DNA from 4 places in the Glutamicibacter sp. BW78 genome. Region 3 is predicted to be linked to each of the others. Evidence: riboswitches for the same ligand, from Rfam matches in the RefSeq annotation. Region 3 holds a riboswitch; each other region holds the start of a gene.
What was found. Region 3 has a riboswitch for thiamine pyrophosphate ahead of thiO (glycine oxidase ThiO). Riboswitches for the same ligand answer to the same signal wherever they lie in the genome.
Positions count from the first base shown of each region.

Region 1: it holds a riboswitch for thiamine pyrophosphate, as region 3 does, so the genes downstream of both, CIK75_RS07935 (ECF transporter S component) here and thiO (glycine oxidase ThiO) in region 3, are expected to answer to the same signal.
Region 2: it holds a riboswitch for thiamine pyrophosphate, as region 3 does, so the genes downstream of both, thiE (thiamine phosphate synthase) here and thiO (glycine oxidase ThiO) in region 3, are expected to answer to the same signal.
Region 4: it holds a riboswitch for thiamine pyrophosphate, as region 3 does, so the genes downstream of both, CIK75_RS06450 (ECF transporter S component) here and thiO (glycine oxidase ThiO) in region 3, are expected to answer to the same signal.

Region 1 is NZ_NRGU01000031.1:261,173-265,389, forward strand. It holds gene CIK75_RS07930 (ATP-binding cassette domain-containing protein) at 1-1,171, opposite strand, end outside; gene CIK75_RS07935 (ECF transporter S component) at 1,207-1,839, opposite strand; TPP riboswitch at 1,874-1,983, opposite strand; TPP riboswitch at 2,041-2,135, shown strand; gene CIK75_RS07940 (3-oxoacyl-ACP reductase) at 2,460-3,224, shown strand; gene CIK75_RS07945 (LLM class flavin-dependent oxidoreductase) at 3,227-4,217, shown strand, end outside.
Region 2 is NZ_NRGU01000039.1:408,996-413,212, reverse strand. It holds gene CIK75_RS14765 (glycine betaine ABC transporter substrate-binding protein) at 1-354, shown strand, start outside; gene CIK75_RS14760 (aldehyde dehydrogenase family protein) at 464-1,903, opposite strand; TPP riboswitch at 1,983-2,083, shown strand; gene thiE (thiamine phosphate synthase) at 2,140-2,814, shown strand; gene CIK75_RS14750 (bifunctional hydroxymethylpyrimidine kinase/phosphomethylpyrimidine kinase) at 2,811-4,217, shown strand, end outside.
Region 3 is NZ_NRGU01000038.1:450,271-454,487, reverse strand. It holds gene CIK75_RS12430 (thiazole synthase) at 1-55, opposite strand, end outside; gene thiS (sulfur carrier protein ThiS) at 48-296, opposite strand; gene thiO (glycine oxidase ThiO) at 293-1,480, opposite strand; TPP riboswitch at 1,475-1,598, opposite strand; gene CIK75_RS12415 (DEAD/DEAH box helicase) at 1,871-3,529, shown strand; gene CIK75_RS12410 (site-specific DNA-methyltransferase) at 3,547-4,217, shown strand, end outside.
Region 4 is NZ_NRGU01000030.1:421,047-425,263, reverse strand. It holds gene CIK75_RS06470 (Na+/H+ antiporter subunit E) at 1-586, shown strand, start outside; gene CIK75_RS06465 (monovalent cation/H+ antiporter complex subunit F) at 583-849, shown strand; gene mnhG (monovalent cation/H(+) antiporter subunit G) at 846-1,244, shown strand; gene CIK75_RS06455 (DUF4235 domain-containing protein) at 1,252-1,521, opposite strand; TPP riboswitch at 1,591-1,717, shown strand; gene CIK75_RS06450 (ECF transporter S component) at 1,771-2,391, shown strand; gene CIK75_RS16645 (ATP-binding cassette domain-containing protein) at 2,396-4,217, shown strand, end outside.

The sequences.
Region 1 (4,217 bases), on a different contig from region 3:
GCAGGCCATGGCCAACTTCTTCTCGGACCGTGGTGGCCACGAATTGGTGTTCGGGGTTCTGGAACACCAGCCCGGGGCGGTCCCCCGATATCGTGCCGGCAAGTGGTTGCAGCAGCCCGGCGAGCGCGAGCAACAGACTGGTCTTGCCCGTCCCGTTGGCGCCCAACAGGGCGACGATCTCCCCGGAGCGTAGTTCCAGGTCGATGCCTTCAAGTTGGGGGCTGATCACCGCGGGTTCGCGGCGTCGTTTCCGGGCAGGGATTGGCGCCCGGGTGATCGAGAGGCCCCGGGCTGAGAGGACCACGCTGTCGGTGGCCTGCGTCGGCTGCGGAACCGTTGGTTGGCCCTCCGCCCAGTGCAGCAATTCTTCGCGGACGATGGGCGATGCCAAACCGCCTTCGGTGCCGCATGCAGCCTGCAGCTCGGTTTCCAACGGTGTCCAGCACCCGGCGTCCACGAGCTGGCGTGCCGATTGTTTTAACACGGTCCGTGTGGGGCCGTCAGCGATCAGGGCCCCTTCGGCGTCGAGCACGATGGCCCGTCCGGGAAGCCCCGCCACACCGTCGGCTCCCGCATACTCGTCGATGCGGTGTTCCACCAGCACCACGGCGGGGCCACGGTCGTGCACCGCCCGGTCGATGGACCGGCGCACCGAGGAGATGCCTTCGGCGTCAAGCATCGAGGTGGGTTCGTCGAGCAGCAGCACCGGCGGCTCCACGACCAGACTGGCCGCCAAGGCAACCCGTTGACCTTGGCCACCGGAGAGTTGCCGTGTTGACCTGTCCTTGAGGCTGGCTCCGTTGACCTGTTCCAGCACCTCATCGATCAGGCCCTCGATCTGTCGTGGGGGTACCGCATGGTTCTCCAGTGGAAGGGCGATCTCCCGCTGCACATCGGGCATGCACATCGCCGATTCGGGGTCCTGGGCCAGGACGCCGACGGTCCGTGACAATTCGGCGACGCCGGTGTGAGCGGTGTCCTGACCAGCGACGAGGACCCGGCCAGTGAACCGTGCCGCCACCGAATGCGGGATGACCCCGGTCATCAGGTTTAAAAGCGTCGACTTTCCGGCCCCCGAGGGCCCCAGGATGATGACCTGTTCGCCTGCTTCGAGACTCAAGGTCACCCGATCCAGGACCGGCACCTGCCTTCGGGGGTAGGTTACGGTCACGTTCTCAAGCACGACTACCGGCGTGCTTGCCGGTTTCATGCTCCCTCGGCGGTTGGCTGGTCCCGGCCGATGGCGTAGTTGTCCACGACGCCGGTTTTAGCCAGGGCGTTAACGGTCTTGCGGGCCAGGAGACCGCCGAGAATGAGCCCGGAGAGCAGTTGAACGATGAGCCGGATGACAAAGAAATCCTGGCCGTACCACCCGAAACGGAAGGCCGAGACGGCGAAGGCCAATCCTGCTCCGAGTAGTCCGGAGCAAGCGTAGGTGAGCCAGCTGAAAGACCGGTAGCGACGCAGGGCGAAGGGAAGTTCGCTGCCCAGACCTTGGATGGCGGCCACCAGGAAAAGCATGGGTCCTGCCGTCGAGCCGAGGAAAACGACCTCCACCCCACCGGCAATGACCTCCGCGAGGATCCCGGCGAAGGGTCGTCTGATGATGGCGACGGCGATCGGGGCCACGATGAGCCACCCGCCGAAGAGTAGATGCGAGGAGAGGTCCCCGAACGGGCCCATCAGCAGGGTCAGCCCGGCCGATGCCTGGACCAACGCCCAGTAGAGGAATCCGAAGACGACCCCCAGGACCACGATGAGCACCAGGTCCTTGAGGTCGAAGGAAAAGCGTCGTCGCGCCGGTAGTGGCGTGGTGGATGGCGGCGTTATTGAGTGCACTGTCGTGCCCCTTCTGTTGAGTGAACAGGGCACGGGATTTAGAGTTTTGCCTCCCTGCGCTGGCATGACCCAGATCAGGTTCGACGGTCGAAGCTTGATCAGCTTCCTCTCAGCCCGGCTCACCGGACTCCCGTGTTCAGCACAGACTGTACACGTGGACACGAAGTTGTCGAATCGCTGCGTGAAGTGTGTAGGGTGTGGTGCAGTGACACGGGGTGCCATGATTTCTGGCTGAGAGAACACCCGTTGAACCTGATCTAGTTCGAACTAGCGAAGGGATGTTGCAGGTGCTTCTTCACCTAAACCTCCATGTTGGAAGGTCCTGCCGGACCGCCACCCCACGGCCCGATGTCGCCATGCGTTGGTTGCGTCCACCCTGGCGCTCCGCATCCTGCCGTGCCGTCTCTCGGCCAGCGGTTTAGCCTCTGCCCGCCAGCTGCGGCCCAGCTGAAACCTCTCCTGCGCAGCCTGCTCTCCACCGTCGGACACCACAGCACGACCACCGTGCTCCCCGCGTGTCTCACGGGGCCCTCACCTCTCTCCCCCGGGCGATGCTGCCCGCAACGATCCCCTTCATTTCCACCACCACCTGCCCTCGGCAGCCATGAAAGCGAGACCAAATGAACCTCTCAGACCAGATTGTCCTTGTCACCGGGGGCGCCCGCGGTTTGGGCCGTCATATCGTGCAGGCCTTCGCCGCACAAGGCGCCCGCGTCGTCATCAACTACCGGCAGTCCGCCGAAGCCGCCGAGAAACTTGCTGCCGGTCTGGGGCCCGACCGTGCCCTGGCAGTCCAGGCAGATGTCACCGATCCGGCGCAGGTCACCGCCATGCTCGTGGCCTCCCAGGCCCATTTCGGTTCCCCCGTGACCACCGTGGTGAACAACGCGCTGGCCGATTTCTCCTTCAATGGCGAGGCCCGATCCTCGGCCGCAGAGATTGGTTGGGAGGAGTTCACCACCCAGTTCTCCGGTAGTGTTCGCGGCGCACTGAACACCGCCCAGGCGGCGCTGCCGGGGATGCGTAAACAGGGCTTCGGGCGGATCATCAACATCGGCACCAACCTCTTCCAAAACCCCGTGGTCCCGTACCACGACTACACCGCCTCCAAAGCCGCCCTGCTGGCCCTGACCCGAACACTCGCCGCCGACCTGGGCCAACACCAGGTCTCGGTGAACATGGTCTCCGGTGGTCTACTACGCACCACGGACGCCAGCGCCGCGACCCCCGAAGAGGTCTTCGACTTCATCGCCTCCTCCACCCCCTTGCGCAAGGTCACCACACCGGCCGAATTCGCCGACGCCATCCTGTTCTTCGCTTCCCCCTGGGCCCGTGCGGTCACCGGGCAGAATCTGGTGGTCGACGGCGGACTGGTGATGAACTAGAGATGAGCACACACCCCATCAACACAGCCGAAACGGCACCACGCCAACTACATTTCAACGCCTTCCTCAACGCCTGCGGGCACCACCAGGCAGCGTGGCGCCACCCGGACTCTGCGGTTGAGCAACTGGGCAGCATCGAGCATTACGAACGGTTGGCCCAAACCGCCGAGGCCGGCCTCTTCGATGCCGTGTTCTTCGCCGACGGACACTCGGCGGGAAACCCGGCAGCCGGCCCCCGGTGGTTCTTCGAACCGTTGACGGCGCTGGCCGCCATGGCGCGGAGCACCAGCCGCATCGGGCTGATCTCCACCGTCTCCACGACCTTCTACACCCCGTACCACGCTGCCAGGATGCTCGCCTCGCTGGATCACCTCAGCGCCGGGCGCATCGGGTGGAATGTGGTCACCTCGATGTTCGACGCCGAGGCGCGCAACCACTCGATGGATTCCATGCCGGCCAGTCCCGAACGTTATGCCCGGGCCGCCGAATTCATCGACGTCGCGCTGGCCCTCTGGGATTCCTGGGCCGATGACGCGGTGCTCGCCGATCGTTCGGGGTTCTTCGCCGATCCCGAGAAAGTCAGGCCCATCAACCACGACGGCGAGCATTTCGGTGTTGCCGGGCCGCTGAACGTGCCCCGGGGCCCGCAAGGCCGGCCGGTCCTGTTCCAGGCCGGGGCCTCGGAATCCGGTCGCCAGCTAGCGGCACGCCATGCCGAAGGGATCTACGCGGTGGCCTACGATCTGGCCAGCGGGCAGGACTACTACGCGGATCTGAAGCAGCGCATTGCCGCCGAAGGCAGGGACCCGTCGAAGGTCGCGATCATGCCCGGACTGGTCACCTACCTCGGATCCACCGAAGTCGAGGCGTTGGCGCGGCAGGCAGAGGTGGATGCCCTCCTACCGACCGAACAGTCGCTGGCCCAGCTGGGAATGTTCATCGGGCAGGATTGCAGCGAGTGGGACCTCGACGCACCGGTTCCGGCTCTGCCAC
Region 2 (4,217 bases), on a different contig from region 3:
TCTACCCCAGCCATGCTGAGCCAGCTGAAGAAGGCCACCAAGGCAGGCGACGATATCGTTGTTACCCTGTGGCGTCCGCACTGGGCCTACGATGAGTTCCCGATCAAGGACCTGAAGGACCCGAAGGGTGCCATGGGCAAGGCCGAAACCATCACCTCCTATGGCAATAAGGACTTCGAGGAAAACTACCCGGGACTGACCGAGTGGCTGAACGACTTCAAGATCGACGACGAGAAGCTGTTCTCCTTGGAGAATGCGATGTTCAACGACACCGACACCGACGATTATGCGCCGATCGTCGATAAGTGGATCTCCGAGAACCAGGAATACGTGGATTCACTCACCGAGAAGTAGTCACGATTAATCGGCAGGCGCCACGGCGCTTTCCGTAACGAAAGACCCGGCCCACGCGCAGTGTGGGCCGGGTCTTTCATGTGTTCTCGATGGACGTGGCCCGATCGATTCAGCCGATCGAACGCATGATCTTCCGTTTGGCCCAGCCGAACGGCGGGTAGATGGCCTTCAGGGTGTCGACCCGGGCAGTCTTGGATAGCACCGGACGCTGCTGGCTGAAGGTGTCGAACCCGAACTTGCCGTGGTAGTTCCCCGTCCCCGAGGCCCCGACACCCCCGAAGGGTAGCGCCGGAACGGCCAGATGCATGCTGCACACGTTATGGGCGATGGCGCCGGCCCGCACCTGATCCTCGAAAGACGTGTGCAGGCGGGGGCGCTCACTGAATAAGTACGCGGCCAGCGGCGAGGGCCGAGAGTTGATGAACCGCACGGCATCGTCGAAACGGTCGACCTGGATGATCGGCAGAATCGGACCGAAGATCTCCTCCGTCATCACCGGCGCCGCCGGATCGACGTCGGCCAGAACCGTGGGCGCGATGTACCTCGAGTCAGCATCGCTGGATCCACCGGCCACCACGCGTCCCTGCCCCAGGAAGGAGGCCAGCCGAGAGAAGTGCGAGGCGTTGATGATGCGTCCATAGTCCTTACTGCCGGAGGGATCCTTGCCATAGAAAGCGGCGATCGCCCGGGGCAGCTGCTTTTCCAGTTCGGCCGCCGCCGTGGCCCCAACCGCCAACACGTAGTCCGGGGCGACACAGGTCTGTCCGGCATTCATGAACTTCCCGTGGGCCAGCCGCCGGGCAATCGCGGCGAAGTTCCCGTCCGCTACCACCGCAGGACTCTTGCCACCCAGCTCGAGGGTCACCGGAGTCAATGTTTCGGCGGCGGCCCGGGCCACGATCTTCCCGACCCGCTCGCCTCCGGTATAGAAAATATGGTCGAAATCCATCTTCAGCAGTTCAGCTGTCGTCTCGGCTGCCCCCTCCAGGACGGCAACGGCACGCCGATCCAGATACTGCGGGATGAGGGAGGCCATCACCGCGGAGGTGGCCGGAGCCAGTTCGGAGGGTTTGAGAACCACGGTGTTCCCTGCCGCCAGGGCACCGACCAGCGGTCCCAACAGCAGCAGGACCGGGTAGTTCCATGGAGCGATGACCAGAACCATACCCAAGGGCCGTGCCTGCACACGAGCCGACGCCGGCTGCAAGGACAGCGGAACCTTCACCTGCTCATCGGCCATCCAGTCGCCCAGATATAACTGGGCATGATCGATTTCGGCTTTCACCCGGTCCACTTCGGTCAACCGCGATTCGGCCGCCGGTTTACCCAGATCCGACATCAACGCGTCACATAGGTCCTGCTCATGATCCTGGATGAGGCGTTCGAGGGCCTTGAGCTGGGCACTGCGGAACCTCCTCGGATGGGCCAGCCGAGAATCGGAGGCATCGCGGAGCCTGAGGGCCGCGGTGGCCGGGAGTTCGGCTTCGGGGCCCGCCTGCACGATAGGCGCGGCAACTGCTGAGGAACGGGAGCGTCGATTCGTGGCCATGGGTACGACACTAGCGCGGGGACGGTCCCTGGGGCATCCAACGGGTTTGCCGCCCCCGGCGGGGGACTGTAGGCTCACGATCACTGACACGGGGTGTCCGCCACCGGCGCGGACTGAGAACATACCCGGCAAGAACCTGATCTAGTTCGTACTAGCGGAGGGATGTCGCCCATGCACCAACATGCGCAAACCTTGACCTATTCACCTACCGACCCGTCTGTTTCGGCGGTGATCGCATGAGCACGCCGACTCCCGGGACCGGGATCTACCTCGTCGCCAACTCAGCCAGCACCGCGGGACGGCCACTAGCGGATATCGTGGCCGACGCCGTCGCCGCCGGTGTGGGGACCATCCAGCTGCGGTGCAAGGACCTGTCGGCCCGCGAGTTCCTGGCCGAGGCGACCGCCTGCGCCGAACACACAGCCGACCGAGCCCTGCTGCTCCTCAACGACCGGGTGGACGTCTACCTGGCGGGCCGCGCCGCAGGGATCCGGGTGGACGGGGTCCATATCGGACAGAAGGACCTACCGGTCGAACTCGTCAGGTCCCTCATCGGACCCGACGCCGTGCTGGGGCTCAGCGCCAGCACCGAGGAGCATTTCGCTGCAGTGTCCACACTGCCGGCGGGCACCATCGACTATCTGGGCACCGGCGCCGTGCGGGCCACCCCCACCAAGAAGGATCATCCGACTCCCCTGGGGTTCTCCGGCCTGACTTCGTTGATCTCCCAGGCCCCGCTGCCCTGCGTGGCGATCGGCGGGCTGGGTTCCGGCGATGCCGGTGAGGCCCACGCCGCCGGGGCCATCGGCATGGCCGTCGTGCGGGCCATCTGCTCCGCCGAGAACCCCCGGGATGCTGCTGCGGCGCTGGTGGATGAATGGACCCGGGCATCACGGACGGTGAACGCATGAGCGCCTCGAGAATCCCCAACATCCTCTCCATCGCCGGTGCCGACCCCTCCGGCGGGGCGGGCATCCAAGCCGACCTGAAATCGATCGCCGCCTGCGGCGGCTACGGTATGGCCGCCATCACCGCCCTGACCGCCCAAAACACCCGAGGAGTCACCGGGGTCCATACCCCGCCGGCGGAATTCCTCACCCAACAACTCGAGACGGTCTCCGCCGATGTCCGCATCGATGCGGTGAAGATCGGCATGCTGGCCACCGCCGAGGTCATCGAGGCCACCACCTCCTGGCTGGGCGCCCGCCCGGGCACCGCCGTCGTCGTGGACCCCGTGCTGATCTCCACCTCGGGAGACCGCTTATTGGAGCACGACGCCGAGGCGGCCTTGCGTCGGCTGCTCCCGTTGGCCGATGTCCTGACCCCGAACATCGCGGAGTTGGCGGTATTGCTCGGGGAACCGGCATCAACCCGGTGGGAAGACGTCGTGGACCAGGCGACCCGTCTGGCGGAACGCTATTCGGTCCTGGTCTTGGCCAAGGGGGGCCACCTCTCCGGCCATCGATGCCCGGATGCCCTGGTCGGCCCCGACGGCGTCCTCGCCGCTGTGGAGGGTGCGCGCATCGATACCCCGAACACCCACGGGACCGGTTGCTCGCTGTCCGCGGCGCTGGCCACCCTCTGGGCCGGCTGTGGGGACTGGGGAGATGCCCTGCGTCTGGCCCGTGGCTGGCTCGAAGGTGCCCTCTACCGTGCCGATGAACTCGAGGTCGGGGGCGGGCATGGTCCGGTGAACCACTTCGGTGCACTCTGGGACGGCGCAGCGGTACCAACGGCGGGGGCCTTGCTGACCACCTGGTGGAATGATCTGTCGGCACTGCGTTCGGGGATCGACGATCTGCCGTTCATCCGCTTACTCCGTGACGGAACCCTGCCCTCCGAGGATTTCCACTTCTATCTGGCCCAGGATTCGTTGTATCTGCGGACCTACTCGCGGGTCCTCTCCCGCGCTGCAGAATTGGCTCCAAACCGTGAGGAACAGCAGTTTTGGGCTTCCGGGGCCGTCGGGGCCCTCGAAGAAGAAGGGAATCTGCATGTGCTCCGGCTCGGTCATGCCCCCGATCCGGAACCGAGCCCCACCACGTCTTCCTACCTGAACCATCTGGTGGCCTCCGGCGATTCCTATCCCGAGCTCGTGGCGGCCATCCTGCCCTGCTATTGGCTGTACCAGGACATCGGCCAACGACTGGCCTCCTCCGCCTCTCCGGGCCACCCCTATGCCGACTGGCTCGCCGCCTATTCCTCCCCCGAGTTCGACGAAGCCACCAGCCGGGCCATCGCCCTGGTCCAGAAGGTGGCGTTGCGGGTCGGGTCGACGACCCTGGCCGGGATGCGCCGCGCCTTCGACGAATCG
Region 3 (4,217 bases):
AGCTGAACCGGGTTCCGTCCACGACCAGGTCATCGGTGTGGGCTACTTCAGCCACCTTGCACCGCCGAGAGCAGCTCGATGCGATCGCCTGGCTGCAACGGGGTTCCGGCCCACGCCGAGCGAGGGACGACCTCGTCGTTGACCGCTGCCGCTAGACCAGGACTCGTCCCCTCGGCGGTGCGGCCATCGGTGCCCAGCGCCAGACCGGTCTCGCGCCGGATCAGCTCCAGCACGCTGAGTTCGGCATGGGGCTCGGCCTGTCCGTTGAGGATCAGTGGGGCCTTGGTGTCGTTCATGAGAATCTCCAGGGGTCGAAGGATGCCAGATGGGTCGGGTCAAGGATGGTCGGGGGCGAACGTGGCGCGGTGGCCTCGGGCGCCGGGGCGAGTAGCGTGCGGACTGCCGCCGCAGCCGCCACACTGAGCAGGACACCATGGCGGTGGAATCCCGTGGCGGCGATCAATCCGGGGCCAATGCGTCCGAGCAACGGCAAGTGATCGGGAGTCGAGGGACGGGCGCGGGCCGTCAGTTCCACCAATTCGTAGTGGGCCAGGGCAGGCATGACACGCAGCGCATCACGCAGCAACCGGTGCACCCCCTCCACGCTGACTCCGGCCTGGTCATCTTCGCGTTCGGTGGCGCCCACGATGACTTCACCGTCGCGACGCGGCAGGATGTAGACCCGCTGTCCGGAGACCAGCGCACGCACCGTGGAACCCGCCGGACGGGGGGCCGTGGCGGTGGGCCGCAACCTGAGGACGTCGCCGAATACCGGGCGCACGGGAAGCCGCAGGATCGCTGGCAATCCGGTCAGGCCCTCCCCCGGCGCCCCGTGCTCGCCGATCCTTCCTGTTCCGGTGGCCACGATGACTTCATCGGCTTCGATTTCGGCCAGTTCTCCGTCGGCGCTGACGGTCTGCACCGTGGGCCCGCGCTCCCCCTGGACGACGGCGGTCGCCCGCTGGCGGTAAAAGGCCACCCCGGGTTCGGACTCGAGGGCGGCCACCAGGGCTTCGGCGGTGCGACGCGGGTCGGTCCTGGCGTCCGCGGGGGCGTGGAAGGCGCCGGCCAACCGGGGGGCCAGCAGGGGCTCGATTTCGCGGGCCGCAGCAGTTCCCAGCTCCCCGATTCCCAGTCCGACGGCGCGTTGGGCTTCGGCCAGCACCGAAAGGTCGGCACGGTCGGCCGCATCGGCGGCGACCACCAGCGTGCCGCAGGCCTCGAAGCCGGTGGACCGTCCGCTGGCGGTTTCCACTGCTTGGGCCCACTGTGGCCAGGCTGCGGCAGCAGGAACCGAGAGGTGGAGCAATTCGCGTTCCTGATAATGAAATTCGGTGACGGCGGCGAGCATTCCGGCCGCGGCGTGGGTGGCCCCCGTTGCGGGGGCCGGGTCGATCACGGTGACCTGGTATCCGCTGCGGGCCAGTTCCCAGCCAATCGACAAGCCGATGATCCCGGCACCGATGACGGCACAATGCATGCTTCGCTACCTTCCCTCCGCCGGCATGATCCGGATCAGGTCTCTCGGTCGGCGCTCGGAGCCGTTCTACGGCGGCAGCACCCTCTCAGCCCGTCTGCGGGCTCCCGTGGTTCGGCTCCAGCGTAACTCACACCACGCGCGGCCAGGTCCCGGGGCGGTGTTTATGTCGCGGCACGTTAGACTGAGGGGGTAGACAAGGATGCCCGGTCGTACCAGACGCATTTACTTGGCAGGAATTCCCAGCGAACCTGCACCTTTTGCGCGTTCATTCGCGCTGGTTAGCCCGCGATCGGCTCCGCTGGACGCGCCGCTGCTGCGGTGGACTCCGCTCTCCGTTTTCAGAGGACGTCGAGCACACCGAGCCCCGGCGCCTAAACGAATGAGATTTCATTGAAAACTGAGCAACAACTGACCGATGACACCGGAACCATCGAGCTTCCGGTCGACGGTCTCCTCGCCTCCGAGGATGCCCCGCACGAACTGCCCGAACAGACCTTCGCCGATTTCGGTGTCCGGGAGGACATCGTTGAGTCCCTGGCCGATGCCGGCATCATCCACCCCTTCCCGATTCAGGCGATGACCTTGCCGGTCGCCCTGGCCGGCCACGACATCATCGGACAGGCTAAAACCGGTACCGGCAAAACTTTCGGTTTCGGTATTCCTGCCCTGCAACGCGTCATCGGCCGGGATGATCCCGACTATGACAAGCTGCCCAGCCCCGGCGCCCCGCAGGCTCTCATCGTGGCCCCGACCCGTGAACTGGCCAACCAGGTCTCCGCCGACATCCAGAAGGCAGCGACCAAGCGCAACGCACGCATCGCCACGATCTACGGCGGCCGGGCCTACGAGCCGCAGATCGAACAGCTGACGGCCGGCGTCGAACTGGTGGTCGGCACCCCGGGGCGTCTGATCGACCTGCATAAGCAGAAGCACCTGAACCTCAAGAACATCCGCATCGTGGTCCTGGATGAAGCCGACGAGATGCTCGATCTGGGTTTCCTGCCCGACGTCGAGACCCTGCTCGCCGCGATTCCTGCCGTGCACCAGACCATGCTGTTCTCGGCCACCATGCCCGGCGCCGTCGTGTCGATGGCCCGGCGCTACATGTCCCGCCCCACGCATATCCGTGCCGCGGACCCCGAGGACGACGGCATCACCAAGAAGGACATCCGCCAGGTCGTCTACCGCGCCCACCAGCTGGATAAGGACGAAGTGGTCGCCCGCGTCCTGCAGGCCGAAGGTCGCGGACGCACCATCATCTTCACCAAGACCAAGCGCTCGGCAGCCAAACTGTCCGAGGAACTGATCGACCGCGGATTCGCCGCCGGTGCGATCCACGGGGATCTCGGTCAGGGCGCCCGTGAGCAGGCACTGCGGGCCTTCCGCAACCACAAGGTCGACGTGTTGGTCGCCACCGAGGTGGCCGCCCGCGGCATCGATGTGGAGGACGTCACCCACGTGATCAACCTGCAGTGCCCCGAGGACGAGAAGACCTACCTTCACCGGATCGGTCGCACCGGTCGTGCCGGGAAAAAGGGTACGGCGATCACGTTCGTTGACTGGTCCGATGTCCCCCGCTGGGGCCTGATCAACAAGGCGCTGGGACTGGATCAGGCAGAACCGGTGGAAACCTATTCCTCCTCACCCCATCTCTACACCGATCTGGATATCCCGGCCGGGACCAAGGGTCGGCTGCCGCGCAACCAGCGCAAGCTCCAGGGCCTGTCGGGCGAGAAGCTCGAGGATCTCGGCGAAACCGGCAAGCGTCCGGCCGAACGTGAGAAGGGCCGTGGATCAGGGTCCCGTTCGGGGCGCGATGCAGGTCGCGGACGCGGCCGCGACTCGGAATCAGGCGGAGATGGTGCCGGCCGTCGTGGTCGCGGGCACGGCCGATCCGACCGCCCCAACCGCGAGGCAACCGGCGAGGCGAACCGCCAGCCCGCCGAGACCGGTCCCACCAGCGACGAGGCAGCTCGTCCGGCACGTCGTCGCCGCTCGCGGACGCGCCGGCACCACGGCGAGGTCGTCAACCGCAACGAGTCCGAGTAGCACCTGTGGGTGCAACCATGCCGGCATCCGGTGGGGAGCCCGGCCACACCGCCGGGGTCCCCACCCGTGTGGGGTCCGCGAACAGCTGGTCCCCCGATGGGCCCGACCTCGTCGTCCAGGCCGATAACGCCGATTTCCTGCCCACCTTGCCCGATGGTTCGTTCACTCTCGTCTACATCGACCCGCCGTTCAACACCGGTCGCCAGCAATCGCGGCAGGCGACGACGATGGTCCGCAATACCGACGGTTCGGGTGACCGGGTAGGTTTCAAGGGCGCCAGCTACTCGACCATCCGTGGAACCCTGCACAGCTACGATGATGCCTTCGATGACTACTGGGCTTTCCTGGAGCCGCGCCTCCTGGAGGCGTGGAGGCTGCTAGCTGACGACGGCACGTTATACCTCCACCTGGATTTCCGGGAGGTCCACTACGCCAAAGTGATGCTGGACGCGATCTTCGGCCGGAAGTGCTTCCTCAACGAGATCATCTGGTCCTATGACTACGGTGCCCGGTCCAAGAGCCGGTGGCCGGCTAAGCACGACAACATCCTGGTGTATGTCAAGAACCCGTCCACCTACCACTTCGATTCCGTCGAAGTCGACCGGGAACCCTATATGGCCCCCGGGCTGGTCACCGCCGAGAAGGCGGCCCGTGGCAAGCTACCCACCGATGTCTGGTGGCATACCAT
Region 4 (4,217 bases), on a different contig from region 3:
CCGGCGCGCCCGCTTCCTCATCGAACTTCCCCTCATCATCTGGCTGGTCCTCGTCTGGGGAGCCCTCTGGCGGGACTTCAGCCCGGGGAACCTGATCTTCGGGTTCCTGATCGCCCTGGCAGTGGTGATGACCTTCAAACTGCCTCCCGTTGAGCTCAGCGGCCGCTTCAACCCCTGGCAGGCCCTGGTGTTCTCGCTGTTGTTCCTGCGCGAAATCGTCAGGGCGAGCGTCCAGGTGGTACTGGTCGTGCTGCGCCGCGGGCCGAAGGTGCGCAACGCGGTCATCGGTATCCGCATGCGCAGCCAGGAGGACCTGATGGCCACGGCCCTGGGGCATGTGCTGACCCTCATCCCGGGTTCGTTCGTCGTGGAAATCGACAGGACAACCTCCACGCTCTACCTTCACGTGTTGGACATCAATACGGTGCAGGAGGCCGAAGACTTCCGGCGCCAGGTCAGGGCCATCGAAGCCCGGATCATCCGGATGATGGGCAGCCGGGAGGAACTGGAGGCACTCAATGCCGAAGGTGCCGACGGGCCCGACGTCGCAGAACGAACGAACCGACCGATGAAGGAGCAACCATGATCCTCGTTGCCGCGTGGGTGGCCGGTATCGCCCTGGCCCTCGGCGCCGTCATGGCCCTGATCCGGCTAGCCAGGGGCCCCTCGATCCTTGATAGGACCCTGGCCCTGGATGTCCTGCTGATCATCATCCTGTGTGGGCTCTGCGTGGATATGGTCGTGAACCGGCATCTGAACCACATCGTGTTCATCGTCGTCGGTTCCCTGGTGGCCTTCATCGGTTCGGTCACCATCGCGCGCTACGTCACCGATCGGAGATCCCCATGATCGTGTTTGGCCTCGCCGACGGCGGGACGCTGGACCTCGTCCTGGAATGGATGGTCGCGATCTGCATGATCCTCGGCGCCCTGCTGTCCGTCGCCGCAGGCATCGGTCTGCTGCGTTTCCCCGACCTCTTTTCCCGCATGCATGCGGCCACCAAGCCGCAAGTCCTCGGATTATTCTTGATGCTGCTCTCCGTCGCCCTGCAGATCAGGGCCTGGTCCGCCGTGCCGGTGCTGTTGCTGGCCTGGTTCTTCCAGTTGCTGACCGCACCGGTGACAGCACATATGGTCGGCCGTGCCGGGTACCGGACCAGACACCTTAAACAGGAGACGCTGGTCCTCGATGACCTCAATGAAGTGGTCTCCGAGGCCCAGCGTCGCCTGGACGAAGGTCGCTAACGAGGGGTCAGACCTCGTCGGCCGTGTGGTTGAAACGGGCAATGGCCTTCTGCGTGCCACGGTTGGTCAAAACCTGGATCACTGCGGCCACGACTGCGGAGACCACGGCGAACCCGAGGGCATGACGCATCGACGCCTCGGCCTGGGCTTCCTTGTCGTTCGGCTTCGGGGGCTTCTCTCCGGTGACCTTGTACCAGATGGTGTCCACGAGCTTGCCGCCGACAAAACCGGCGCCGATCGACACGACCGTGCCGACGATCTTCAATAATGCGTTCACGAACGATTCTCCCGTCGGTAGGTGATTACCTGCCCAGCATAACGCGCTGTAGACTGGGCCCCACTGAATGACCTACGACAGGGGAGCGTCGTCGCCCGGCCACGGCCGGAAACTTCGACGCTGAGAGTGCGGATCACCGCAGACCCTCGAACCTGCTCCGGCTCGTACCGGCGAAGGGAGTCGAGAATCTCAGGACACGCGGATCCGCCGCGGAGTCCTCCCCTCCTTGAAACCAAGGAGGAACACCCTATGAGCAGCACCCTTTCGGCGGCACCGACCGCCCGATACACCTGGCGGGTCGTGGACATCGTCGTGGCCTCCGTCATCGCCGTGGCCTCCGGCGTGATCTTCTGGGCCTGGAACACCACCCACCACGTCTTCGACGTCATTTTCGTCGCCTTCCCGCCCTCATCGGCCCTGCTGGCCGGAATGTGGCTCTTCCCCGCGGTCCTGGGGGCCCTGATCATCCGCAAACCAGGCGCAGCACTGTTCTGCGAGATGGTCGCGGCCGTCGTTTCCTCGCTGCTGGGATCGGAATACGGTTGGACGGTCTGGGCCTCGGGAATCATCCAGGGGCTCGGCGCCGAAATCGTTTTTGCGCTGCTGCTCTACCGCCGCTGGTCGCTGCCGGTGGCCCTGTTCGCCGGAATGCTGACCGGGATCTTCGGGGGAGTGAACGACGCCTTCGTCTTCTCCTGGTTCCCCGAATACACGGCGAGCATGAAACTGGCCTACGTGGTGTTCATGGCCATTTCGGGGCTGATCATCGCCGGCCTGGGGTCGTGGGCGCTGACGCGCGCGCTCTCACGGACCGGGGCGTTGTCCTCGATGGCTTCGCGGAAGGCCGCCCAGGAACGGGTTCTAGGGTGAATCGATGACCTCTGATGCACCGACCGGAACCCGCGGCTCTCCACCGGCCGCCGGGGTCGGCGACGTCCGTGCTGCTGCGGTCCGCGCCCGCGGTTGGGGATGGCAGCACGCCGGGCGGGAGACGCCCGCAGTCTTGGGTTTGGACCTCGACATCCAGGCCGGGGAAAAAGTGTTGCTCGTCGGCCCCTCTGGCGCCGGAAAATCGACGCTCATGCACGCCCTGGCCGGGGTGCTGCAGGATGACGAGGACAACGCCTCGGCCGGGGAACTACTGATTGACGGTTTACCGGCTGCGGCAGCCCGCGGCCGGACCGGTCTGATGCAGCAGGACCCCGAAACCCAGGTCGTCCAGGCCCGGGTGGGGGACGACGTCGCCTTTGGCGCGGAGAACCTCTCGGTGGACCCGGAGCTGATCTGGCCCCGCGTCAGCGAATCCCTGCAGGCGGTGGGACTTGACCTGCCACTGGACCACCCCACCTCGTCCCTGTCGGGAGGGCAGAAGCAACGCCTGGCCCTGGCCGGGATCCTGGCCATGCGCCCCGGACTCGTCCTGTTGGATGAGCCGACAGCAAATCTCGACCCCGACGGGGTGCTGGAAGTGCGGGACGCAGTGCTCGAGGCACTCGGCGCCAGCGGAGCAACGATGATCATCGTTGAGCACCGGCTCACCGCCTGGGCAGATGCCGTGGATCGGGTGATCGTGCTGGAGCCCGGCGGCGGTGTGGCCTACCAGGGCGCACCGGCCAGGCTGTTCGCTCCCGGCCCCCTCCGTGAACGGCTCATCGACGCCGGGATCTGGGTCCCCGGCCACACGCCCGTACTGCCCGCACGGGCCCCGGCAAAAGAACCGGCCGCCGGCTTGTTGAGCGCCCGAAGGCTGGCCGTATCCAGAACAGCCTCCGGTGCCCCCGTCGTGTCGGGTCTGGACCTGCGGATCGACGCCGGTCAGGCGCTGTGTATCACCGGAGCCAACGGGGCCGGCAAATCGACGTTGGCCCTGACTCTGGCCGGGCTGCTGCCCGAACGTCGGGGCAGCGTCGCGGCACTGCCTGCCCTTTCCGGTGCCCAGGACCTCCCCGAGGAAACCGAACCCGTGCACCCCGACCGGCCCTACACGTGGCGGGCCGGGGAACTCGTGGGGCGGATCGGCACCGTCTTCCAGGAGCCCGAACACCAGTTCGTCACCACCACCGTCCGCGCGGAATTGGCCTTTGGCCCCCGGCATGCCCGCACACCGGGGTCGAAGACCCGGCTGTACACCGACGCGCACATCACCGAACGGGTCGATGAGCTGTTGGACCGGCTGGGGCTGAGGCATCTGGCCGACGCGAACCCGTTCACCCTCTCGGGAGGCGAAAAGCGCAGGTTGTCGGTGGCCACGGTGCTCGCGGCCCGACCGCGACTGCTGATCCTCGATGAGCCGACGTTCGGCCAGGACGCCAATACGTGGAAGGAACTGGCGCTGCTGCTGCGCGAACAACTCGACGAGGGCGTCGCCGTCGTCGCGGTCACCCACGATGCGGCGTTCGCCGCCGCGTTGGGGGCCTCCACCTTCGAGGTCGCCGCCGACCTGCGCCCCGTGCAGGAACCCGGAACCCCCACGCAGGAGGAACCGGCAACCGATCCTCGGGCCGCGGGGGGGATGCCGGGGCTGGAACCCGACGCAGGTGCCCGGGCCAGCTTCTTCGGTCGGTGCAACCCGCTGGCCAAACTCGCTGCGGTAGTGCTGGGGACCGTGCCCCTGATCGCCTCCCTGGACCTGGTGACCTCCTCCGTCGTCGTGCTGGCCAGTCTGTTGCTGCTGCGCCTGGCAGGGATCGCCCCGA